Regions from separate parts of the Allobosea sp. RCC_152_1 genome, predicted to be linked through region 2. Evidence: riboswitches for the same ligand, from Rfam matches in the RefSeq annotation. Region 2 holds a riboswitch; each other region holds the start of a gene.
What was found. Region 2 has a riboswitch for cobalamin ahead of AB6806_RS15755 (CbtB domain-containing protein). Riboswitches for the same ligand answer to the same signal wherever they lie in the genome.
Positions count from the first base shown of each region.

Region 1 (7,358 bases), on a different contig from region 2:
TTCGTCGGCTTCAAGCCGGTCGATCCCTCCCAGCGCCTGCGGGCCGGCGCCCACTTCATCGGCATCGGCAAGGCGGCGGTGATGGAGAACGACGAGGGCTACATGACCTCGGTCGCCCATTCGCCGCATCTCAACCACTGGATCGGCCTCGGCCTGATCCGGAACGGCGCCGGTCGCATCGGCGAGCGCGTGCGCGCCTATGATCCCGTCCGAAACGGCGACATCGTCGTCGAGATCTGCTCGCCCGTCTTCGTCGATCCGGAAGGAAACCGCCTCCATGGCTGAGATCGCGACCTCATGGCGCCCGCGCAGCGCCTGGGCGGGCATCGCGCAACCCGGCTCCTTCGGCGCGAAGGGCGAGACCGGCGTCGTTGCGACGCTGCTGGATGGTTTCGGCCTGGCGACCCTGATCGCTGAACCGGGTGCGGCGATGGCCCTGTCGCGGGCCGTCAAAGGCCGGCTCGGCATCGCGCTGCCGGAGATGCCGAGGATCGTATCGGGCGGGGTCCATGACGCGATCTGGGCGGGGCCGGACCAATGGCTGCTGCGCGCGGCTTCGCGCGACGGCTTCCAGCCATTGCTCGATGAATTCGCGACCCATGCCGCTGTCAGCGATCAGAGCGATGCGCGCGCCGCCTTCCGGCTTCAGGGTCCCAGGACCCGCGATCTGCTGGCAAAGGGCGTGATGCTCGACCTGCATCCTTCGGCCTTTGGCGTCGGCGAGACCGCCGTGACAAGCGTGGCCTATCTCGGCGTGCAGCTATGGCGGCTCGCCGACGGGCCGGACGGACCCGTCTTCGAGATCATGGTCGCACGCAGCATGGCAGGAAGCTTCTGGTCCTGGTTTGCCGCAGCGGCGGCCGAGTTCGGCTGCCGGGTTGCTGACCAAGACTGACGGCAACGCCTCGCGCGCCATCCTCCGGTTGGAGATCAGGAAGAAGCGGTTCTCCGCCGAACAACGGTCTTGGCGGGCTTGGCTCGCGTCTTGGCTGGCGGCACCGCCGCGGCGGCCTCGGCGTCGGCGGCTTCCTTGGCGAGCCGCAAGGCCCGCAGTTTTGCGGTGCGTTCGCGGACGGCGATCTGCTCCACCCGCAACGCTTCCAGGGCCGTTTCGGCCTCGGCGCGGCGTTGCGCTGCGAGCGTCGCTCTGCTCTGGGCCCGCAATTGCGCCTCTTCCGGCGGAATTCTGTTGCTCGACATCGGCAAACTCCTTCTCGAACGCAGGACGCCAGGGCGTCAGCGGCGTTTTCCGGCAGCACGCTCCTGCATGGATCGAACGGCTTCGGGCAGAACCTTGCGTGGGGCTCGGCTTCGATCCTCGCCGGTTCGGCCTGGCGAGCAGGCCCGGCCCTCGGCGAAATCCTGCGGATTGAAGCCCAGGCCCAAATCCTCGCCTATCGTGCCTGCGCGGGGGCCTGGCCGGGCCGTGCCGGCCGTTCCACGCGCTTCGGCATCGGCAGCAATCCTTCGCGCTGAGCCTGCTTGCGTGCTGCCTTGCGGGCGCGGCGGATGGCTTCGGCCTTCTCGCGGGTTCGCCGCTCGGACGGCTTCTCGTAGGCGCGACGCGCCTTCATCTCGCGAAACACGCCTTCACGCTGCATCTTCTTCTTGAGGACGCGAAGCGCCTGGTCGACGTTGTTGTCGCGAACGAGAACCTGCATTCGAATTTCCCTTCTGATGCAAACAAAAAGGGCCGGGTTGATCCCGACCCCTCCGTGGCTATCCGCCGCTCAATCGAACGGGCGCCGGTACATCCGCGGTCGCCGCTGATCTCGATTGACGCGCCGGATGGCGTCTAGCTCACTCGGCCTGCAGGTTGTCCGCAGACACCTTGCCGGAGCGCTTGTCCTGCACCAGCTCATAGGAGACCTTCTGGCCTTCCTTCAGCGTGCGCAGACCGGCACGCTCCACGGCGCTGATATGGACGAAGGCGTCCTGGCCGCCGTCTTCCGGCTGGATGAAACCAAAACCCTTGTCGGTGTTGAACCACTTAACTGTGCCACTGGCCATGCTGACCTCCTGTAAAGGCTATTGTTCATGCGCCGCGGGTGCAGCGCATTTTTCGATTTGAGCAGGAAGTTCGTCAGCAGTGCGCGATGAAAGCGCGGGGCCAATTCGTTCGGCCTAGATCGATGTTTCTATCATGGTACTTATAAGACACATTGTCAAATGGAAGGTTTTATCTCGCAATATTTTCGGAAAATCAGCCGGGCGCCAAATCGACCGACAGCAACCGTGTGACCCGGCCTGAGACGCGCCATCGCGATATGCTGGGGCGGCTCGGCAGCCATCGCAGACAGCTCGTGGCGGTCGCGAATTGCGCGAAGCTCGGGAACGGGGCGTGCGTCGATCATGGCGGGCGGCGAAGGGGCGCTAGCGCTTGAGGCGTAAAGCATCGCTCGACGCGGTTTCGCCGAAGCGAAGGCAGAGCCGACGTCATTGCCGAACAGCACGAACAGGATAGGCCGGAGGCCGCGCGGTGATCCCCGATCTTCACAGGCGCCGGACGGCGGCATCACGACCTGTTGACAGGCGATGCCCCTTAGCTACTAGATCTGGTGGTCGATGGTCTCTCGAATCGCAAGATCGAGAGCTAAGAGGGAAGCCGGTGAGAGACCGGCGCTGCCCCCGCAACTGTAAGCGGCGAGTTCACGTCCAGGATTAAGTCACTGAGGCTGCAAGGCCTTGGGAAGACGGGACGAGAGCGCTGACCCGTGAGCCAGGAGACCTGCCGCGACCTCGTATACGTCCTCGGGCGGGGTGTCCCGGTGGTGCGCTTGGCAGGTCGCGGCCTTGTGGTGCCGCGCGCCTTCTCGACGCAACCGCTCTGGCCTTTGCCCCCAACATTTGGGGTTGATGCCGATGTCTCTTTCCATTGAAGCCGAGCGGCCTGCCGCCGCTCCGTCAGCCGCAGAGCCGACACTGTCGAAGCTCGCTGCGAGCGAGCCCGGCTACCAGATCATTCGCCGCAACGGCGCGGTGACGCCGTTCGATCCCTCGAAGATCACCGTGGCGCTGACCAAGGCGTTCCTCGCCGTCGAAGGATCGAACGCCGCCGCTTCGCGCCGCATCCACGAAGCCGTCGCGGAGATGACCGAGCAGGTCGTCGCGGGGCTGACCCGCCGGGCCGCGACCGGCCGCACTTTCCATATCGAGGATGTGCAGGACCAGGTCGAGCTCGCCCTGATGCGCGGCGAACACCACAAGGTCGCCCGTGCCTATGTGCTCTATCGCGAGGAGCGGGCGCGCGAGCGGGCGAGGGCGGTTGCCGAGACGAAGCCTGTCGCCTCCGCAGCTCCCTTGCTGCACATGAAGCTCGCCGACGGGACGCTTATCCCGCTCGACGCCGGCCGCCTCGACAAGGTGGTTCGCGAGGCTTGTGCCGATCTCGACGGCGTCTCGGCCGAGCCGGTCCTCACCGAGGCGCGCCGCAACCTCTATGACGGCATCTTGCTCGACGAATTGGCGCTGGCGCCGATCCTTGCCGCCCGCACGCTGATCGAGAGCGAGCCGAACTATGCGAAGGTCTCCGCGCGCCTGCTGCTGGACAAGCTCCGTCGCGAGGCACTGAGCTTCGTCCATGGCCGCGCCGAGCAGGCGACGCAGGAAGAGATGTCAGTGCTTTATGCCGACTACTTCCATGCCTATCTCAAGACCGGCATCGCGAACGAGCTGATCGACCCCGAGCTCGGCCGCTTCGACATCGCCCGCATCGCCGCTGCACTCAAGCCCGAGCGCGATCTGCAATTCGACTATCTCGGCTTCCAGACGCTTTACGACCGCTATTTCCTGCATGTCCGGGGCAACCGCTTCGAGCTGCCGCAGGCCTTCTTCATGCGTGTCGCCATGGGTCTCGCCATCCGCGAGATCGATCGCGAGGGCAGGGCGATCGAATTCTACGATCTGCTCTCATCCTTCGATTTCATGGCCTCGACCCCCACGCTGTTCAATTCCGGGACGCTGCGCCCGCAGCTCTCCTCCTGCTTCCTGACCACCGTCGCTGACGATCTCGACGGTATCTTCAAGGCGGTGAAGGACAATGCGCTGCTCGCCAAGTACTCGGGCGGCCTCGGCAATGACTGGACGCCGGTGCGCGGTCTCGGCGCCCATATCAAGGGCACCAATGGCGAGAGCCAGGGCGTGGTGCCGTTCCTGAAGGTCGCGAACGATACGGCCATCGCCGTCAATCAGGGCGGCAAGCGCAAGGGCGCGGTCTGCGCCTATCTCGAGACCTGGCATGTCGATATCGAGGAGTTCCTCGATCTCCGGAAGAACACCGGCGACGACCGCCGCCGCACCCATGACATGAACACGGCGAACTGGATTCCCGACCTGTTCATGCAGCGCGTCGAGGCCGGCGCCGACTGGACGCTGTTCTCGCCCGATGAGGTGCCGGACCTGCACGACCTCTATGGCAAGCCATTCAAGACGGCCTACGAGGCTTATGAGGCGAAGGCAGCCGCTGGCCAGATCAAGGTCTTCAAACGGGTGAAGGCGCTCGACCTCTGGCGGCGCATGCTGACCATGCTGTTCGAGACCGGCCATCCCTGGATGACCTTCAAGGATGCCTGCAATCTGCGCTCGCCGCAGCAGCATGCCGGCGTGGTGCATTCCTCGAACCTCTGCACCGAGATCACGCTCAACACCTCGGCCGACGAGGTCGCGGTCTGCAATCTCGGCTCGGTGAACCTCGCCGCGCATGTGACGCCCGATGGGCTCGATCAGGCTCGCCTGGCCCGCACCGTGACCACCGCGATGCGCATGCTCGACAACGTCGTCGACATCAATTTCTACACGATCCCCGAGGCACGCCGCTCGAACCTGCGCCATCGCCCGGTGGGCTTGGGGCTGATGGGTTTCCAGGACGCGCTCCAGACACTGCGTCTGCCGGCGGCCTCGGAAGGCGCCGTCGCCTTCGCCGATACGTCGATGGAAGTGATCAGCTTCCATGCGATCCAGGCCTCGGTCGATCTCGCCGCCGAGCGCGGGCGCTATCCGAGCTTCGAGGGTTCGCTCTGGTCGAAGGGCATCCTGCCGATCGACTCGCTCGACATCCTCTCGGACGCCCGCGACGGCGATGTCGAACTCGACCGCTCCTCGACGCTGGACTGGGAGGGCCTGCGCGAGCGGGTCGTCACGACCGGCATGCGCAACTCCAACACCATGGCGATCGCGCCGACCGCGACGATCTCCAACATCGTCGGCGTCTCGCAGTCGATCGAGCCGAGCTACAGCCAGCTCTACGTTAAGGCGAACATGTCGGGCGACTTCACCGTGGTGAATGCCGGGCTCGTTCATGACCTGAAGGCGAGGGGGCTCTGGGACGAGGTGATGGTCTCGGATCTCAAATACTACGACGGCAAGGTCAGTGGGATCGATCGCGTCCCGGCCGATCTCAAGGCGCTCTATGCCACCTCCTTCGAGATTCCGACGGAATGGCTGATCAGGGCGGCGGCGCGCCGGCAGAAATGGATCGATCAGGGCCAGTCGCTGAACCTCTACATGGCGCAGCCGTCCGGCCGAAAGCTCGACGAGGCCTATCGCCTGGCGTGGAGGCTCGGCCTGAAGACGACCTATTACCTGCGCGCGCTTTCGGCGACCCATGTCGAGAAATCGACGCTGAAGGGCACGGACGGCAAGCTCAATGCGGTCTCGGCCACCGTGCCGGTCGCGGCCAAGGCCGCCGCGCCGATCATCGTCGATATCCCGCTGGAGAATGGCATGGCCGTGCCCAACGCTTGCTCGCTCGACGATCCCACCTGCGAAGCCTGCCAGTAACGGCTGCTTCGGCTCGAACTCTTCGCGATGACAGCGCCCCGGGTGGCCCCCGGCGCCCGCGCCCTCAGATCAAGAACGGAATATCCCCATGCTCGACTGGTCCGACACCAAGCCGGCGCCCCCGGCCAACCCCGCCATCCTGACCAATCCTCCTCCCGCCGCCGACGCCACCGGCCTCGGCGCGATCGACCGCAATGGCGGGCGCGTCACCGTCGACGAGAAGCGCATGATCAATGCGCGCGCCGACGTGAACCAGCTTCTGCCGCTCAAATACAAATGGGCCTGGGAAAAGTACCTCTCCGGCTGCAACAACCACTGGATGCCGACCGAGGTCTCGATGCAGGCCGACATCGCCCTGTGGAAGTCGAAGGACGGCCTCAGCGAGGACGAGCGGCGCATGCTCAAGCGCAATCTCGGCTTCTTCGCGGCGTCCGAATCTCTCGTCGCCAACAACATCGTGCTGGCGATCTACCGACACCTGACCAACCCGGAATGCCGGCAGTATCTGCTGCGGCAGGCCTTCGAGGAGGCGATCCACACCCATACATTCCAGTACATCGTCGAGAGCCTCGGCCTTGACGAGGGCGAGTTGTTCAACATGTACCGCGAAGTGCCCTCGATCACCGACAAGGCGGCCTGGGCGCTGAAGCACACCCAGAGCATCGAGAATCCGGACTTCAAGACGGGAACGCCGGAGAGTGACCAGGCGCTGCTGCGTGACCTGATCACCTTCTACGTGATCTTCGAGGGGATGTGGTTCTACACCGGCTTCGCGCAGATCCTGTCACTCGGCCGGCGCAACAAGATGGTGGGGATCGCCGAGCAGTACCAGTACATCCTGCGCGACGAGTCGATCCATCTGAACTTCGGCATCGACGTGATCAACCAGATCAAGATCGAGAACCCGCATCTCTGGACCAAGGCCTTCCAGGACGAGATCCGCGGCATGCTGCGGGAAGCCGCAGAGCTTGAGGCTGCCTATGGCCGCGATACGATGCCGCGCGGCTTCCTCGGCCTGAACGCGGCGCTCTGCGAGCAATACATGCACTTCATCGCCAACCGCCGCTGCGCCCAGCTGGGCCTGCCGCCGGTCTTCGGCGAGACCGAGAACCCGTTCCCCTGGATGAGCGAGGCGATGGACCTGAAGAAGGAGAAGAACTTCTTCGAGACCCGCGTCATCGAATACCAGAACGGCGGCGCGCTGAACTGGGAGTGAGCCGGTGACAGGGATACCGCTCACCACGCGCCGGTCATCGACCCCTGGCAGGCAGAAACGAATGACCTATCACGGCTCTTTCCAGACACCGTGAATCGCATCTCAGGCCAAATGATTCGGCCCTGAGCCTAGCGATGGAGAGCTGTCGGCCCCGGACATTGCCCCTTCATGTCCGGGCATCGATCACCGATGCGCATCGGCTTCGGCGGAAGCGATGGCCTGTTCGAGGAGGGCGAGCGCCCGTGCGCCCGCCGCCGCATCGGGAAAGTCCAGTGTCTCGCCGCGCGCCGCCCGCACGAAATCGCCGAGGATCGCGTGATAGCCCTTGTGGTCCTCGTTGGCGGCGACCGTGAAATTGGGCTCC
Region 1 covers NZ_JBFUPU010000001.1:463,680-471,037, forward strand. The annotation lists gene AB6806_RS02195 (sarcosine oxidase subunit alpha family protein) at 1-285, shown strand, start outside; gene AB6806_RS02200 (sarcosine oxidase subunit gamma) at 278-895, shown strand; gene AB6806_RS02205 (hypothetical protein) at 931-1,200, opposite strand; gene rpsU (30S ribosomal protein S21) at 1,395-1,661, opposite strand; gene AB6806_RS02215 (cold-shock protein) at 1,801-2,010, opposite strand; cobalamin riboswitch at 2,549-2,750, shown strand; gene AB6806_RS02220 (ribonucleoside-diphosphate reductase subunit alpha) at 2,863-5,778, shown strand; gene AB6806_RS02225 (ribonucleotide-diphosphate reductase subunit beta) at 5,867-6,994, shown strand; gene AB6806_RS02230 (Gfo/Idh/MocA family protein) at 7,178-7,358, opposite strand, start outside.
Region 1: it holds a riboswitch for cobalamin, as region 2 does, so the genes downstream of both, AB6806_RS02220 (ribonucleoside-diphosphate reductase subunit alpha) here and AB6806_RS15755 (CbtB domain-containing protein) in region 2, are expected to answer to the same signal.

Region 2 (7,358 bases):
AAGGCGTCGGCGACCCCGTGCGGCGCGTGGCGGATCAAGAGCGAGGCCGACAGGGCCAGCGCCATCCGCTCGACGAAGCGTCGCGCCAGATGCTCGTGCCTGAGCACGTCGACGAGATCGGTCTCAAGCTCGGCGAGGAAGGCGTCGTAGCGCGGATCGTTGCCGCGGGCGGCGCGCAATTCGTCGAGCAGGGCCGGCACGCAATCGGGATAGCGGCGGATCGAGCGGAGCACGTCGAGGCAGACGACATTGCCCGTGCCTTCCCAGATGCCGTTGAGCGGCGCCTCGCGATAGAGCCGCGCCATCAGATGGTCCTCGATGAAGCCGTTGCCGCCATGGCATTCCAGCGCCTCGGCGACGACCGGCGTGACGCGCCTGCAATTCCAGTATTTCGCGATCGGCGCGCCGATGCGGCCGAGCAGCTTCTCGGCCTCGCTCTCGCCTTCGCGATCGAGCGCATGGACGAAGCGGAAGGCGAGCCAGGCGGAGGCCTCGGCCTCCAGAGCGAGATCGGCGATCACATTCGCCATGATCGGCTGGTGGATCAGTGCCTTCTGGAAGGCGCGGCGATGGGCCGTGTGATGCGCGGCTTGCGCCACCGCATGGCGCATCAACCCGGCCGAGCCGACGGCGAAATCGAGGCGGGTATAGTGGTTCATCTCCAGCCCGGCGCGGATGCCGTGACCGGGCTCCCCGATGAGGTGGGCGAGGACGCCGCGGAATTCGACCTCGGAGGAGGCATTCGACTTGTTGCCGCACTTGTCCTTGAGCCGCTGGATCTGCAGCCGGTTGCGCGAGCCATCCGGCAGCCAGCCCGGCACGACGAAGCAGGAGACCCCCTCCTCCGTCCGCGCGAGCGTCAGGAACACGTCGGAATGCGGGACGGAGAAGAACCATTTATGGCCGGTGAGGGAATACGTTCCATCGGCATTGCGCGTCGCGACCGTCTGGGTCTGGCGGAGATCCGAGCCGCCCTGCTTCTCGGTCATCGCCATGCCGACCGTGCCGCCGCGCTTCTGCGTGGCCGGCAGGGGGCGCGGGTCGTACTCCGACGAGGTGACCAGCTGGCCGAACTCGGCCCAGCGCGCGGAATCGCGCCGCAGCACGGGAATCGCCGAATAGGTCATGCCGAGCGGGCAGCAGATGCCGTTCTCGCCCTGGTTCCAGAGATAGGAGACGGCGGCACGCGCCACCTGCGCGCCTTGGCGCGGCTTGGTCCAGCACAAGGAATGGAACTCGTCGCGCATGGCGAGCCCCATCAATTCGTGCCAGGCCGGATGGAACTCGATCTGATCCACGCGGCGGCCCCAGCGATCATGCGTGCGCAATTCCGGCAGGCTGCGATTGGCCTGCCGCGCCAGGTCCTGCACCGCTTGCGACCCGACATGGCCACCGACCACGCCCGCCTGCTCGCGGAACCAGCCCGCGCCGAAGGCATCGAGAATGCGCCCAAGCGCCGGGTCGGCGGCATAGGCGTCATAATCCGCCAGCGCGGGTGCCTGGTTCAGCACCTCATGGGTGTCGTAGCCGTAAGCATCGAGCGTGGTCATGCGGCCTGTCCTTCACGGGAGATCAGCGCGGCGAGGGAGAGATCGGCGAGCGCAGCCGCAATCTCGCGGCCACGCTCGGGGCTGATCGAGCGTTCCGGCGAGAGCGGGCCGATCAGCGCCTCCATGAAGCCGCCGACGATCATCGCGGCGGCGGCATCCGAATCGACGGTACGGAAGACGCCCTGTCTCCCGCCTTCGACGACGAGCGCGCGAAAAATGCCGGCGATCTCGCGGCGATAGTCAAGCCGTGTCGCGTCGACCGCCGGGTCGGCAGGCTCGGCGATCATCGACCAGGCTAGGCGGCGATTGGCGAAGGCGCGCCGGGCGAAAGCCTCGACCGCGGCGGTCAGGCGCTCGGTGACGGGAGCATCGCTCGCGGCGATCTCGCGCAGCACGGCGAGCTCGCGCGTCGAGACGATAGCGACGATCTCGGCCATCAGCTCGGCCTTGGAGGAGAAATAGGAATAGACGCTGCCGGTCGAGACGCCGCTGGCGGAGGCCACCGCGGCGATCGAGGTCTCGTGGAAGCCGATTTCGGAGACGATCCCGCGCGCGGCAGAGAGGATCGCCTCCCGCTTCCCGGCCTTGCGCGGTTGCTTTGGCGTTCCGTCGGCCATGCGGGCTCCGAATTGAACTTGAATTCAGATTCAATTTGAGAGCGAATGCCGCCCTCGTCAAGGGGCTCGGGAACTCCTCTCCTGGAAAGGAGAGGAGTAGGGGTAAGGTGTTCCGAGCGAAAACGTCGGCTTGAACCCGACCCGCCGGGAGCCCTCACGGAACTGGTCCGACCACCCACACCTCGCCCTGCCCTCTCCTTCCAGGAGAGGGATCCTCGCGCCTCGACCGGGACCTCCGAAGTCACGTCCCAGAAAGACGACGCTTCCGGCTTCCCGTGCCAACCTGCGAGGCAACCTTAGAACTCGATGCCTTCCTGCGCCTTCACCCCGGCGGCGAAGTGGTGCTTCACCAGCGTCATCTCGGTGACGAGGTCGGCCGCCTCGATCAGCTCTGGCTTGGCGTTGCGGCCGGTGACGACGATGTGGAGGTCGGGGCGGCGGGCGCGGAGCACCTCGACCACCTCGGCGAGCGGCAGATAGTCGTAACGCAGGGCGATGTTGAGCTCGTCGAGCACCAGCAATCTGATCTCGGGATCGGCCATCAACTCCCTGACCTTGGCGAAGGCGCGCTCGGCGGCGGCGATGTCGCGGGCTTTGTCCTGCGTCTCCCAGGTGAAGCCCTCGCCCATGCTGTGCCAGCTCACTTGATCGCCGAAGGCTTCGAGCGCCCGGCGCTCGCCGGTCGACCAGGCGCCCTTGATGAACTGCACCACGCCGATGTGCCAGCCATGGCCGAGCGCCCGCAAGATCAGGCCGAAGGCCGCCGTGGACTTGCCCTTGCCGGGGCCGGTATTGACGATGAGCAGTCCTTTTTCCTGCGTCTTGGAAGCGACCTCGGCGTCCTGCACCGCCTTGCGCTTCTCCATCTTCGCCTTGTGGCGGGCGGCGTCTTCGCTGTCGGTCATCTTTTCATCCGCATCATTTCACGCGCATCGGCAATCCGGCGACCATGAAGACCACGCTGGCTGCGCGCGCCGCAAGCGCCTGATGCAGCCGTCCGGCCTCGTCGCGGAAGCGGCGGGCGAGCGCGTTCTCCGGCACGATGCCGAGGCCGACCTCGTTGCCGACCAGCACGAGCGGGGCGGAGGCGCGCTCGCAGGCGGCGATGAGGGCTTCGCGGGCGGCGGCCGTGTCACGCTCGGCGAGGATGAGGTTGGTCAGCCACAGCGTCAGGCAGTCGACCAGGATCGGACGGCCCGCCGGCTGGGCGGCGATGGCCTCGGCCAGATCGAGCGGTGCATCGACCGTCTGCCAGCCGGCGGGCCGGCGGGCGCGATGCTCGGCGATCCGATCGCGCATCTCGTCGTCATAGGCCTGCGCGGTGGCGATATAGGTCCAGGGCGCCGGCTGGGCCTCGATCAGCGCCTCGGCATGGCGGCTCTTGCCGGAGCGGGCGCCGCCGAGGACGAGGGTGAGATGGGGGATTTCGGCGGGCTGCATCGGCGGCTTCGCGTTCGTTCGGCGTCATCCCCGGCGACCGAAGGGAGACCCGGGATCCATGCCGGAGCGCTTCCGAAGAAGGTTCAGGCATGGATCCCGGCTCTTCGCTGCGCTCCGGCCGGGATGACAGCGTGTATGTGTCGGACCGTTCCTGCATTGCACAGCAGTCCGCCGAAGGCTAATGATCGTCGCTGACGGTGCCTCCGCGAGGAGGTGAAAAGGGAACGCGGTGCGAGACCGCGGCTGCCCCCGCAACTGTAAGCGGATGTCCTTCGCCATCGGCCACTGGAGCGCACGCTCCGGGAAGGCGGCACAAGGGCGCCAAATCCGCGAGCCAGGAGACCTGCCGTCGACCCGCAACGATCCAACCGGCTGCCGGCGGGGCGGCTACGGAGAACAGTCATGAATACCGTTTCGGTTTCCACCTCGCAGATCAGCGTCTCGGAGCGGGCGAAGGCAGTCGCCGCCGCCCTCATCGTCGGAATCGCATTGGTCTATACGACCGGTTTCGCGGCCTCGACGAATGTCCACAACGCCGCGCACGACACCCGCCACGGCCTCGCCTTTCCCTGCCACTGAGGGAAAGCCATCATGGTCACGCGTGTTCTCACGGTCAGCATCCTGGCCGGGCTCCTGGCTGGGCTAATCATCGCCGCCCTTCAGCATGTCACCACCACCCCGCTGATCCTCAAGGCGGAAACCTATGAAAACGCCATGCGCGACGGAGCGAGAGCGCATCTCGCCTTCGCGCAGGGCGAAGCCCGCATCATCCTCGTCCATGGCGGCGCCGATCACGCCGAAGGGGCGGAGCATGACGAATGGAAGCCGCAGGACGGCACTCAGCGCATGCTCTTCACCAGCGCCGCCACCATCGGAACCGCGATCGGCTTCGCGGCGCTGCTGCTGGCCGGCATGATCGCAGCCGGCGACAGCATCGACCCGCGCCGCGCGCTGATCTGGGGTGCCTGCGGCTTCCTCGCCTTCGGCCTCGCGCCGGGAATGGGGCTCGCGCCGGAACTGCCGGGAGCCGCCTCGGCCGCCCTGCAGGCGCGCCAGCTCTGGTGGCTCGCGACCACCATCGCCACCGCGATCGGGCTGTTCCTGTTCCTGCGCTACGAGGCGCCCTGGCTCAAGCTCCTGGCCGTCGTCGTGATCCTGCTGCCGCATCTCGTCGGGGCTCCGCATGCGCCGACGCCGGAGAGCAAGGTGCCGGCCGAGCTCGCGGCGCATTTCACCTCGTTGTCGCTCGGCATCCAGGCCGCGCTCTGGCTGGTCACCGCCTTCATGGTCGGGACGCTCTGGCCCTGGATGAGCCGCCGCGCGGCTGCGGCCTGAGGATAGCGGCGCCTTCGGGCGCCGCGCGAAAGGCAAACCAGATGTCCGAGGGCGACCTCACCATCCATGTCTGCACGGCCTGCCGCCGGGCCCGCGCCGACCTCCCCGATGGTTACGACCAGCCGGGGCTGGCGCTGGCCGAACGCCTCGCCGCGCAGCTCGCAGCCAAGGGCAGCACGATCCCCGTGCTGCCCGTCGAATGCCTCGCCGTCTGCAAGCGGCCCTGCACCATCGCGCTCAGCGCCGACGGGAAATGGACCTATCTGATCGGCGATCTCGACACCGACACCCATCTCGACGAGATCGTCGGCGCGGCGGAGGCCTATGCCGCCAGCGCCAACGGCATCGTTCCCTGGAAAGAACGACCGCAGTCCTTCCGCAAGGGCGTGGTCGCGCGCGTGCCGCCTTTGCCGGCGCGCCAGCAAGGATGACATCATGAACGCTCCGCAGACCGCCAATCTCGGCAAGACACCCTGCACGATCATCACCGGCTTCCTCGGCGCCGGTAAGACGACGCTGGTGCGCCACCTCCTCGAAAACGCGCAGGGCAAGAAGCTCGCCGTGCTCGTCAACGAATTCGGCGATCTCGGCTTCGACGGCGAATTCCTCAAGGGCTGCGGCATCGCCGGCTGCAGCGACGAGGACGTGGTCGAGCTGCCGAATGGCTGCATCTGCTGCACCGTCGCCGACGATTTCGTGCCGGCGCTGGAGAAGCTGCTGAATCGGCCGAACCCGCCCGAGCACATCCTGATCGAGACCTCCGGCCTCGCCCTGCCGAAGCCGCTCGTCACCGCCTTCAACTGGCCGGCGATCCGCTCGCGCGTCACGGTCGACGGCGTCATCGCCGTGGTCGACGGGCCGGCGGTGGCCGAGGGCCAGTTCGCCGATGATCCGGAGGCGCTCGCGGCGCAGAAGGCCGCCGACGCCTCGGTCGATCACGACAACCCGCTGGAAGAGGTGTTCGAGGACCAGATCCTCTGCGCGGATCTCATCCTGCTCAACAAGAGCGACCTCATCGACGAGGCCGGCCGGGCGCGGGTCAAGGCCGAGATTGCCGAGCATCTGCCCAAGGCAATCAAGATCGTCGAGACCGCCCATGGCAAGGTCGAGCCGGCGCTGATCGTCGGCCTCGGTGCCGCGGCCGAAAGCGACCTCGCCGCCCGCCCCTCGCATCATGGCGAGGGCGAGCACGATCACGACCATGACGATTTCGACTCGGTCGCCGTGCCGCTGCCGGCCGGCTTGTCCCCCGAGGAGCTCACGGCGCGCGTCGCCAGGGCCGCCGAGGCCGAGGGCGTGCTGCGGCTCAAGGGCTTCACCGCCGTGCCGGGCAAGCCGATGCGGCTCGTGGTGCAGGGCGTCGGCCGGCGCGTCGGCCATCATTTCGACCGGCCCTGGGGCGCGAGCGAGTCGCGCGACGGACGCCTCACCGTGATCGGGCTCAAGGGCTTCGATCTCAAGGCCGTGGAAGCGGCTCTCGCGGGGGCGTAACATCGGCCGATGCATCTTCTCCCGACCAGCGAGATCAGGCTCGACGACGGCGAAGACGCCGTCGATCTCGCCCTGCCGCCGGGAGATGTGCTTGTCCTGTCCTTCACCGACAGCGACCTCTCGGCGCTGGCGGTGGCGGCAGGTGACAGCAGCCTGTCCGTTCGGCTCGCGCCGCTCCGACGCTTGAAACACCCGCTCTCGGTCGACTTCCTGATCGAGAAGACGGCCGCGCATTGCCGCTTCGTGCTGCTGCGCTGCCTCGGCGGGCTGGACTACTGGCGCTATGGCATCGAGCAGCTCGGGGCGGCCTGCCGCGAGAAGGGAATCCCGCTCGCGATCCTGCCCGGCGACGAGCGCGACGATCCGCGGCTCGGCGAGCATGCGACGGTGCCGGCGGAGCTTGCGGAAGCGCTTCTGGCCTATTTCCAGGCAGGCGGCGGCGCCGAGAACATGCGGCGGCTGCTGGCGCGGATCGGGCTTCATGTTGCAGGGCGAGGACTTCCATCCGACCTTGTGCCGCTGGTCCTGCCGGCGTTCTTCGCCCTCGGCCCCAAAGGCTCGCCCTCGCCCTGGCGCGATGCACTCGCCACGCTGCCCGCCGGCCGGCCGCTCGTCCCGATCCTGCTCTACCGCTCCGGCGTCGCGGCCGGCGACACGGCTATGGCCGAGGCGATGACCGCCGCCCTCGCCGCCCGCGGCCTCGCGCCCCTGCCCCTAGCCCTGACCAGCCTGAAGGACCCGACCGTCACGGCGGAGCTCGCAGCGCTGATCGCGACCCGCAGACCCGAACTGATCGTCACCACCACCGCCTTCTCTGCTCGCGAAGGCACCGATTTCGTGCTCGACGCCGCCAATTGCCCGATCCTGCAGGCCATGCCCGTCGGCAGTCCGCGCGAGGCCTGGGACGCCTCGCCGCGCGGCCTTT
Region 2 covers NZ_JBFUPU010000004.1:222,085-229,442, forward strand. The annotation lists gene AB6806_RS15735 (acyl-CoA dehydrogenase family protein) at 1-1,550, opposite strand, end outside; gene AB6806_RS15740 (TetR/AcrR family transcriptional regulator) at 1,547-2,167, opposite strand; gene cobO (cob(I)yrinic acid a,c-diamide adenosyltransferase) at 2,464-3,072, opposite strand; gene cobU (bifunctional adenosylcobinamide kinase/adenosylcobinamide-phosphate guanylyltransferase) at 3,086-3,607, opposite strand; cobalamin riboswitch at 3,787-3,972, shown strand; gene AB6806_RS15755 (CbtB domain-containing protein) at 4,010-4,186, shown strand; gene AB6806_RS15760 (CbtA family protein) at 4,199-4,942, shown strand; gene AB6806_RS15765 (DUF1636 family protein) at 4,984-5,373, shown strand; gene cobW (cobalamin biosynthesis protein CobW) at 5,378-6,433, shown strand; gene cobN (cobaltochelatase subunit CobN) at 6,443-7,358, shown strand, end outside.

Region 3 (7,358 bases), on a different contig from region 2:
GTCACCCCGTCGATGATCATCCGGCCGGCCGTGCCCCAGCGCACCTCCCGCATCGCGAGCGTCATGTCGGCCCCATCATTTGGGTTTCCTGGCGCGATAGAGGATCAAGGCGAAGACCGGCGCGCCGAACAGCGCGGTGACCACGCCGATCGGCAGGATCTGCTGCGGGATCAGCACGCGCGACAGGATGTCGGCGAGGATCATGAAGATCGCACCGATGACGAGGCAGGCGGGCAAAAGCCGGGCATGGCCGGAACCGACGAGGAAACGGGCGGCATGGGGAATGATCAGCCCAACGAAGCCCACCGTTCCGACGATCGAGACCATCACGGCGGTCATCACCGCGGTCGTGGCGAAGAGCACGATTTTCACCCGCGTGACCGCGACGCCGAGCGAGGCGGCCGCGTCGACGCCGAAAGCGAAGGCGTCGAGCGCCTTGGCGTGCAGCATGCAGATGCCGAAGCCGATGAAGGCGACCGGCGCCGCAATCCAGAGGTCCGGCCAGCGGACGCCGCCGAAATTCCCAAGGAGCCAGAACATCACGCCCCGCGCCTGCTCGGCGCTGGCGAGCGTCGTCACGATCGTGGCGGTCGCCGCGTTGAAGAGCTGCGAGGTGGCGACACCGGCGAGGATGACGCGATCGCTCGCCCCGCCCGCTCCGGTCGCCAGGAGCGCGACCACCGCGAGCGCGGCGCAGGAGCCGATGAAGGCGCCGGCCGAGACCGTCAGCGCCGTGCCGCCGATGCTGACGCCGAGGATCAGCACCGCGACGGCGCCGGTCGAGGCTCCCGCCGAGATGCCGAGAACGTAAGGCTCCGCCAGGGGATTGCGCAGCAGCGCCTGCAGGATTGCGCCTGAGAGAGCGAGCGCGCCGCCGCACAACCCCGCCATCAGCGCCCGGCTGAGGCGATAGTCGAAGATCACGCCCTGCTGGATCGCGCTGACAGGCCAATCGAGATCGAACAGCCCGTTGCCGAGCGCCTTCAACGCCGTCTCCAACGGGATGCGCATCTCGCCGATCGTCACCGCCAGCGCCACCGCGAAGGTGAGCGCCAGCAGCGAAACCAGCGCGACGGCGATCCGCGCCGGCCAGTTCGGGCCGTGGGCTGCGTGGCTCAAGGAGTCAGACCGAAGCCGGCGATCGCCTTGGCGAGCGTCTCGATGCCGTCCACCGTATCGAGCCCGGCGCGGGTCGCTCCGACATCCATGATGACGATGCGATTGTTCTTCACCGCGTCGAGCTTGCTGGCGACGGGGTCGGTTTTCAGGAAATCGAGCTTCTTCTCGATATCATCGGCCGGAAAGCGGCGGCGATCCATCTTCACCGTGACGATGACCGCGGGATTGGCGGCAGCGATGCTCTCCCAGCCGACCAACGGCCATTCCTCATTGGTCGTGATGATATTGCGCGCCCCGAGCTTCGACAGGATGTAGGCGGGCACGCCGTTCCTGCCGGCCATGAAGCCGTCGCCCTTGATGTCCTTGCTGGAGAACCAGACGACGACCGGCACGTCCTTGACCTTTGCATCCGCCACCGCCTGGACCGCCTTCTCCTCGCGCGCCTTGAGCTCGGCGACGAGCGTCTCGGCGCGGTCGGACACGTCGAAGATCTGCCCGAATTCGCGGATGTTGCGATAGACCAGCTCCATCGTGAACATCTGGGTGCGCACACCGTCGCCGCCGCCGGAATTGTCCTTGCCGACGCAATCGGTCGGCGAGACATAGGTGGGCACCTTGACCTTGGCGAACTGATCGCGCTTGCCGACGATGCCGTTGGGGCCGACATGCCATTCGAACATCGCGGTAACGAGGTCCGGCTCCTGCGCGAGAACCGCCTCGAAGCTCGGGTCGTTGTCGGCGAGGCGCTTCACCTTGGCATTGATCGCCTCATAGGGCTTGGCGATGGGCGAGAACCAGACGGCGGTGCCGACGACGCGGTCGCCGAGGCCGAGCGCATAGAGGATCTCGGTCTGCGTCTGGCCGATCGAGACGACGCGTTTGGGCGCGGCGTTGAAGGTGATCGTCTCGCGGCAGTTCTCCAGCGTCAGCGGATACTGGGTCGGCGCTGCGACGGCCGCGCCCGCGGCCAGGCTGCCGAGGAATGCCAGGACGGGCCATTGAAGCAGGCGGACGAGAGGGCGCGCAATCGGCACAGAGGAAGCCTTATATGAAACGTTGTTACATTTCTGATAGGGCGAGCGGCGCGCAGCCGTCAAGCTCCCCGCGACAGCGCGGCCGGCGGTCTTCATGAACATGGACTTCATCGCTCCCCGAGATGACGGATGCGGGAGCTGCGCAGGATGCGGACGGATGACGGCCGCATGGCCATCACCGACACACACCTCCGGAACACCCCGTCCGAAAGACGTCTTCGATGACCGGGGCAGGTCTCCTGGCTCGCGGGTCGACGCCGGTTCCGCCCGGCCTTCCCGGCGCGGCACGCGCCAGTGGACGATGGACGGAGAGCTCGCCGCTTACAGTTGCGGGGGCAGCCTCGGCTTTGGCGCAACGCGCCTCACCGAATTCCCTCTTAGCTCCAGGCTGAATCTGGAGAACCTCGATCACGTCCAACCTATAAGGTCGTGCCGCACCGTCAAGCTCGGTTCGGGACCATCATGATCGACGTCGATATGCCGCCGGCACTGTAGATCTGGGGCCCAGGCGCGGCGGCTTCGCAGACCGGTGTGATGTCCGGGCTTTCTCCGCTCGACGCAGCGTCACTGGCCATGTTGCTGCCCGGGTTTCTGGTTCGCCCTGCCAGGAGATCGGTTCACTGCGGGCGTGACCTTCCGGCAGCCAAGATCTCGCTTGCGGCGATTTCTGCCGCGCGGCATCCCGTCTTGATACTTACGTAAGGTAATGTTTCTGAAGGGAGGCCGAGCTGCCATCAGGCGGGAGCTTCCGAAAAGCGAGGCTCATTTCACTTCCCGTAGAGCGGAACGGGGGTAGCTCCAATTCTCCTTAAATATGGTAAGTAACTGATATAAATCAGATTTTTATTTGATCTCTGTCGCCGCGCCGGCGTCGTGAACGCATCGCGTGTCGCCTCAAGGAGCTACTCCCTTTGCGCCGACGGGAACCCCTTTGCTCGCTTCACGGTGCAGTGCACCAAGCGTAAGCTGAATAGTACTGTGGGTTGAGTGAGGGTATAGCCGTGTTGCCGAATGCACAGTTCTCCGCGACAGAATTGCAGGATGCCGCGCAAAGGATCAAGCTCCTGCGTCGGGCTGCGACCGAACATGCTGTGGAAATCGGCCGCGAGCTCCTTCGCGTCAAGGAGCGGCTGCCCCACGGGGTCTTCGTCAAATGGGTCGAAAAGGCGTGCGAGTTCAAGATCAGGACCGCGCAGGACCTGATGAAGCTGGCGCGCGGCGCCGATTCCGATGCGAATGCGAAGCTCGTCGCGCTGATGGTTCCATCGACGCTTCGTGTCTATCTCGCCAAGACGACCCCGCCGGCGGTTCGCACCACCATCCTGCAGCGACTCGAGAACGGTGAGCGTGTGTCCCGCAGCGAGCTGCATTCGCAGGTCGTGGATACGCGCAAGACCAGGATGGAGGCGGTGCAGCGTCCGGCGCAGGAAGGATTCTCCTCGTCGTTTCTTCCCGCGCGCGAGCTTAACGGGCCCGCCGAAGGGAGGCGAAACGACCCGGGCGCGGACCGGGCCCGCAGGGTGGCTGAGCTGATTTTGCGGCGGCTCAGCCCGGAGGATTACGGGCTCATCATGGAGGAGATGAGCTGGGAGGTCTGGAACAGAGCCTTTGTCTGGATGAGAGCGGCGCGTGTTGTGGACGCCGAGCATCTGGAATTGGCTTTGCCCAGTACAGCGACGAATCAATCGTGCGAATTCGTTCCCGCAAAGCTGCAGTGAAAAATATCGAAGTTTTATCGTGACTTACAGTCCGCGTATTCGCGTTGTGTGACTTGCGAACGCCGTCTTTGAGGGAACGGAGTTCCTGCAAAGACATCAAATGGTCGGTGGATACAGATCGGAAGCCCAATGTCGGTCTATATTGACGAGCGCCAGCCCTCCACAACATTCGGCCTTCTCAGCCTACGCCGCCGCTGGAAGCTCATTGCCGCATGTGTCGGTCTCGCGGCGATGCTTGGCCTGCTCTACACGGTGCTGAGGCCAGCGAGCTATACGGCGTCGACGCAGCTCCTGGTCTATGTGAAGGAAGTTCAGCCCGGCCCCGACCTCGTCATTTCCCTCGGGCGCGCCGATCTCACGCAGGTCGAGAACGAGAGCGAGGTCATCCGCTCGCGCGGTACCCTGGCCAAGGTCGTAGGGTCGCTGGACCTTACCGAGGATTCCGAGTTCGTTCCCGCGGCGACGGCGTTTCAGGGGCTCGCCCGGTGGCTTTCCGGCACGTCGCCAGCGACCTCCGACGAGAGCCGCGCGAAGCAGGAAGCCGCCATCGAGTCCCTCGCCAGGAGCATCGCGGTCAAGCGGGTCGGAACCAGTCACACGATCCTCGTCGACGTCACGACCTCCGATCCGGAGAAGTCCGCGCTCATCGCCAATGGCATCAGCCAGGTCATGCTCCAGGCGCGTCTCAACGCGGAGCAGGATGGCGAGCGCTCGCCATTGCTGCGCGAGCGGCTGCAGGGCTTGGGACCCAGCGTCTATGTGATGACGCCGGCGCTCGCTCCGGACAAGCCCAACGGACCGCGGAAGATCCTGATCATCATGGCTACGGTCATGGCCGGATTGGTGATCGGGGCGGCGCTGGCGCTGTTTCTCGACTTCCGGGACAAGACGATCCGCAGTGCCGCGCAGATTCAGCGTTTCGGCCTGGAGTGCATCGGCGCGATCCCCTTGTTCAAAAGCGGCAAGCCCGCGATTTCGAGCCAGGCTCGGCAGCGTGCCGGCCAGGATCGCCTGCCTGAAGCCTTGCTGGCGCAAACGCTTCTGCGGGCGACGGTCGCGATCGAGGCGGCCAAGGCACGCACCGTCGGCGTCGCCTCCTCGATCGCAGGAGATGGCGCGACGACCGTGGCGCGGCACCTCGCCCAGATGGCCGCGCGCAGCCAGAGGAAGGTTCTGCTCGTGGAGGCCGGCGGCAGCGAGACGTCGCGATCGTCCGCGAGGGAGATGTCCTCCGCGCCGGCATTCTCGGGGACGCAGCCGCAGCCGCTCGGCGGCAGCCTCTGGAACAATGGCGGCGACGGACCCGATCTTCTCATCACGCCTCCTCCCGGCACCGGCGAGGGCGTCGCCAACTGGTGGATGCATTGCGATCAGACATCGCTGGCAGCCTACGACCTGATCGTCGTCTGCCTGCCGGCCCTCGAACGCGGTCCCGAGTTTCGCATGGCCGCGCAGAACATCGACGGAATCCTGCTGGTGATGAAATGGGGCGGCGCCGAGATGGAGCGGATCGAGCGCGCCTTCACGGTCTCCGGCGCGGCGCCGTCGGATTTCATCGGAGCGGTTTTGAACATGGTCGATGACCGGATGATCGGCCGTTTCGGGGACAAGCTCTGGGAGGCGGAAGGGTTGATGGCCGCCGGACGAGGCCTGTTCGGGCCTGCGATGCCTATCGAGCCGGTTGCCGGATCGTCATGAAGCGGAGAGGTGCTACGATGAAGCGAAGCCGTTCATGGGTAAATGTCGTCGGGACAGTTTCACTGGTCCTGTTCACGCTCAACGGCAACACTGTGCGCGCGACGTCCGACTACGTCGTTCGGGCCGATGACAAGCTCAAGATCAAGATCTTTCAGTATCCTGAGCTGAGCGGTGAATACAAAGTCCGCGCGAATGGAACGATCTCCATCGCGCCGATCGGGGATATTCCCGTCAACGGCCTTTCGACCAAGGAAATCGCGGGCCAGATTGCCGAGCGCTTTGTGCGCTCCGGCATTTCCGACAAGCCCGGCGCCTCGGTCGAGGTCCTCGAGACCCGGCCGGTCTATGTGCTGGGCGACGTGCAGAAGCCCGGCGAGTATCAGTTCCGCCCGGGCATGACCGTTCTGCAAGTCGTCAGCCTGGCCGGCGGGTGGCTGCGGTTCAGTGACCCCGGCCTGATGCGGCTCGACCGCGACAGCATCAACATCACCGGCGATATGCGGAATCTCGTCAGGCGGTATTACGAGCTGACGGCGCGCCGGGCCCGCCTGAACTCCGAGCTGGTGATGAGGAGCGACATCCAGTTTCCGCCCGAGCTTCTCGCCCGGTCGCAGAGCGATGGCGGGGTGAGGCAACTGATCGACGAGGAGCGTTCGCTCCTGAACATCCATGTCGACTCCCTGAAGACCCAGATCGACAGCCTGGAGCAGAACCGGGCCCTGTATGAGCGCGAGATCGAGGCGATCAAGCGCCAGATCGAGGCCAACAAGGTCCAGGTCGCGAGCGTCGAGAAGGAGCTCAAGGAGGTTCGGGACCTGGTCAAGCGTGGCCTGACGACGATCAGCCGCCTGGCGAACCTCGAACGCATGCAGGCGCAGCTCGAAATGAACGAGCAGGGCTTCCAGACGCTGATCCTGCGGTCGCGCCAGAACATCACGCAGGCCGACCAGAGGATCTTCGACCTGAAGAGCGAGCGCAACGCGTCCCTGACCGCCGAGGTGCAGAAGGTCCGGATGGATCTCGACGAGGTCAGCGTGAAATTCGACACCAACCGGAGTCTTCTCGTGGAGGCCAAGGTGACCGTCCCGACGCTGATCGGAAACTCCGACGGCCCTGTCGAGACCCGCAGCCTGACGGTCGTCCGCATCCAGGACGGAAAGTCCGAGACGATCGACGCGCCGGAGAGCATGGAGCTCCTGCCCGGAGACGTGCTCAGGGTCCAGCGGAGCATCATCCCCGGAGGAGGGCTCGGCATCGCCGGTCCGCTCGAGCAGACCAACATGATGATGCCGGCCAAAGTGAAGCAGTAACGGTTCGGCTGCGCGGTCCGCGCTGCCGGGAACGCAGGCTCGTTTCGCCTGCGAGCGGTGGATGGTTTTGTCTCGTGGTTGTGAGTGGGAGATCGACGATGGCCTGCGGAGACAATAATTCCGGGAAATTGGAAGCCGGCTCTCTCTCCCTTCAGCAGCAAATGCTGACATTCGAGCCGCAATTGCGCGCCTATGCCATGTCCCTCAGCCGAAGCGCGGACAGGTCAGACGATCTCGTGCAGGAAACGCTGATGCGCGCGATCAGCAAGATCCACACCTTCCGGCCCGGCACCAATCTCGGTGCCTGGCTGACGACGATCCTGCGAAACTGCTACCTCTCCGATCTGCGCCGGCGGCGCCACGAGGTCGAGGACGCCGATGGCTGCTATTCCGAGTCGCTGCGCGCGGCGCCGGAGCAGGAGGGCCTGCTGGAATACAAGGAGTTCTGTGCGGCCCTGCGCGAAATTCCGTTCGATCAG
Region 3 covers NZ_JBFUPU010000002.1:515,406-522,763, reverse strand. The annotation lists gene AB6806_RS08825 (ABC transporter ATP-binding protein) at 1-65, opposite strand, end outside; gene AB6806_RS08820 (FecCD family ABC transporter permease) at 76-1,119, opposite strand; gene AB6806_RS08815 (ABC transporter substrate-binding protein) at 1,116-2,153, opposite strand; cobalamin riboswitch at 2,366-2,575, opposite strand; gene AB6806_RS08810 (DUF3102 domain-containing protein) at 3,155-3,871, shown strand; gene AB6806_RS08805 (Wzz/FepE/Etk N-terminal domain-containing protein) at 4,001-5,569, shown strand; gene AB6806_RS08800 (polysaccharide biosynthesis/export family protein) at 5,587-6,879, shown strand; gene AB6806_RS08795 (sigma-70 family RNA polymerase sigma factor) at 7,041-7,358, shown strand, end outside.
Region 3: it holds a riboswitch for cobalamin, as region 2 does, so the genes downstream of both, AB6806_RS08815 (ABC transporter substrate-binding protein) here and AB6806_RS15755 (CbtB domain-containing protein) in region 2, are expected to answer to the same signal.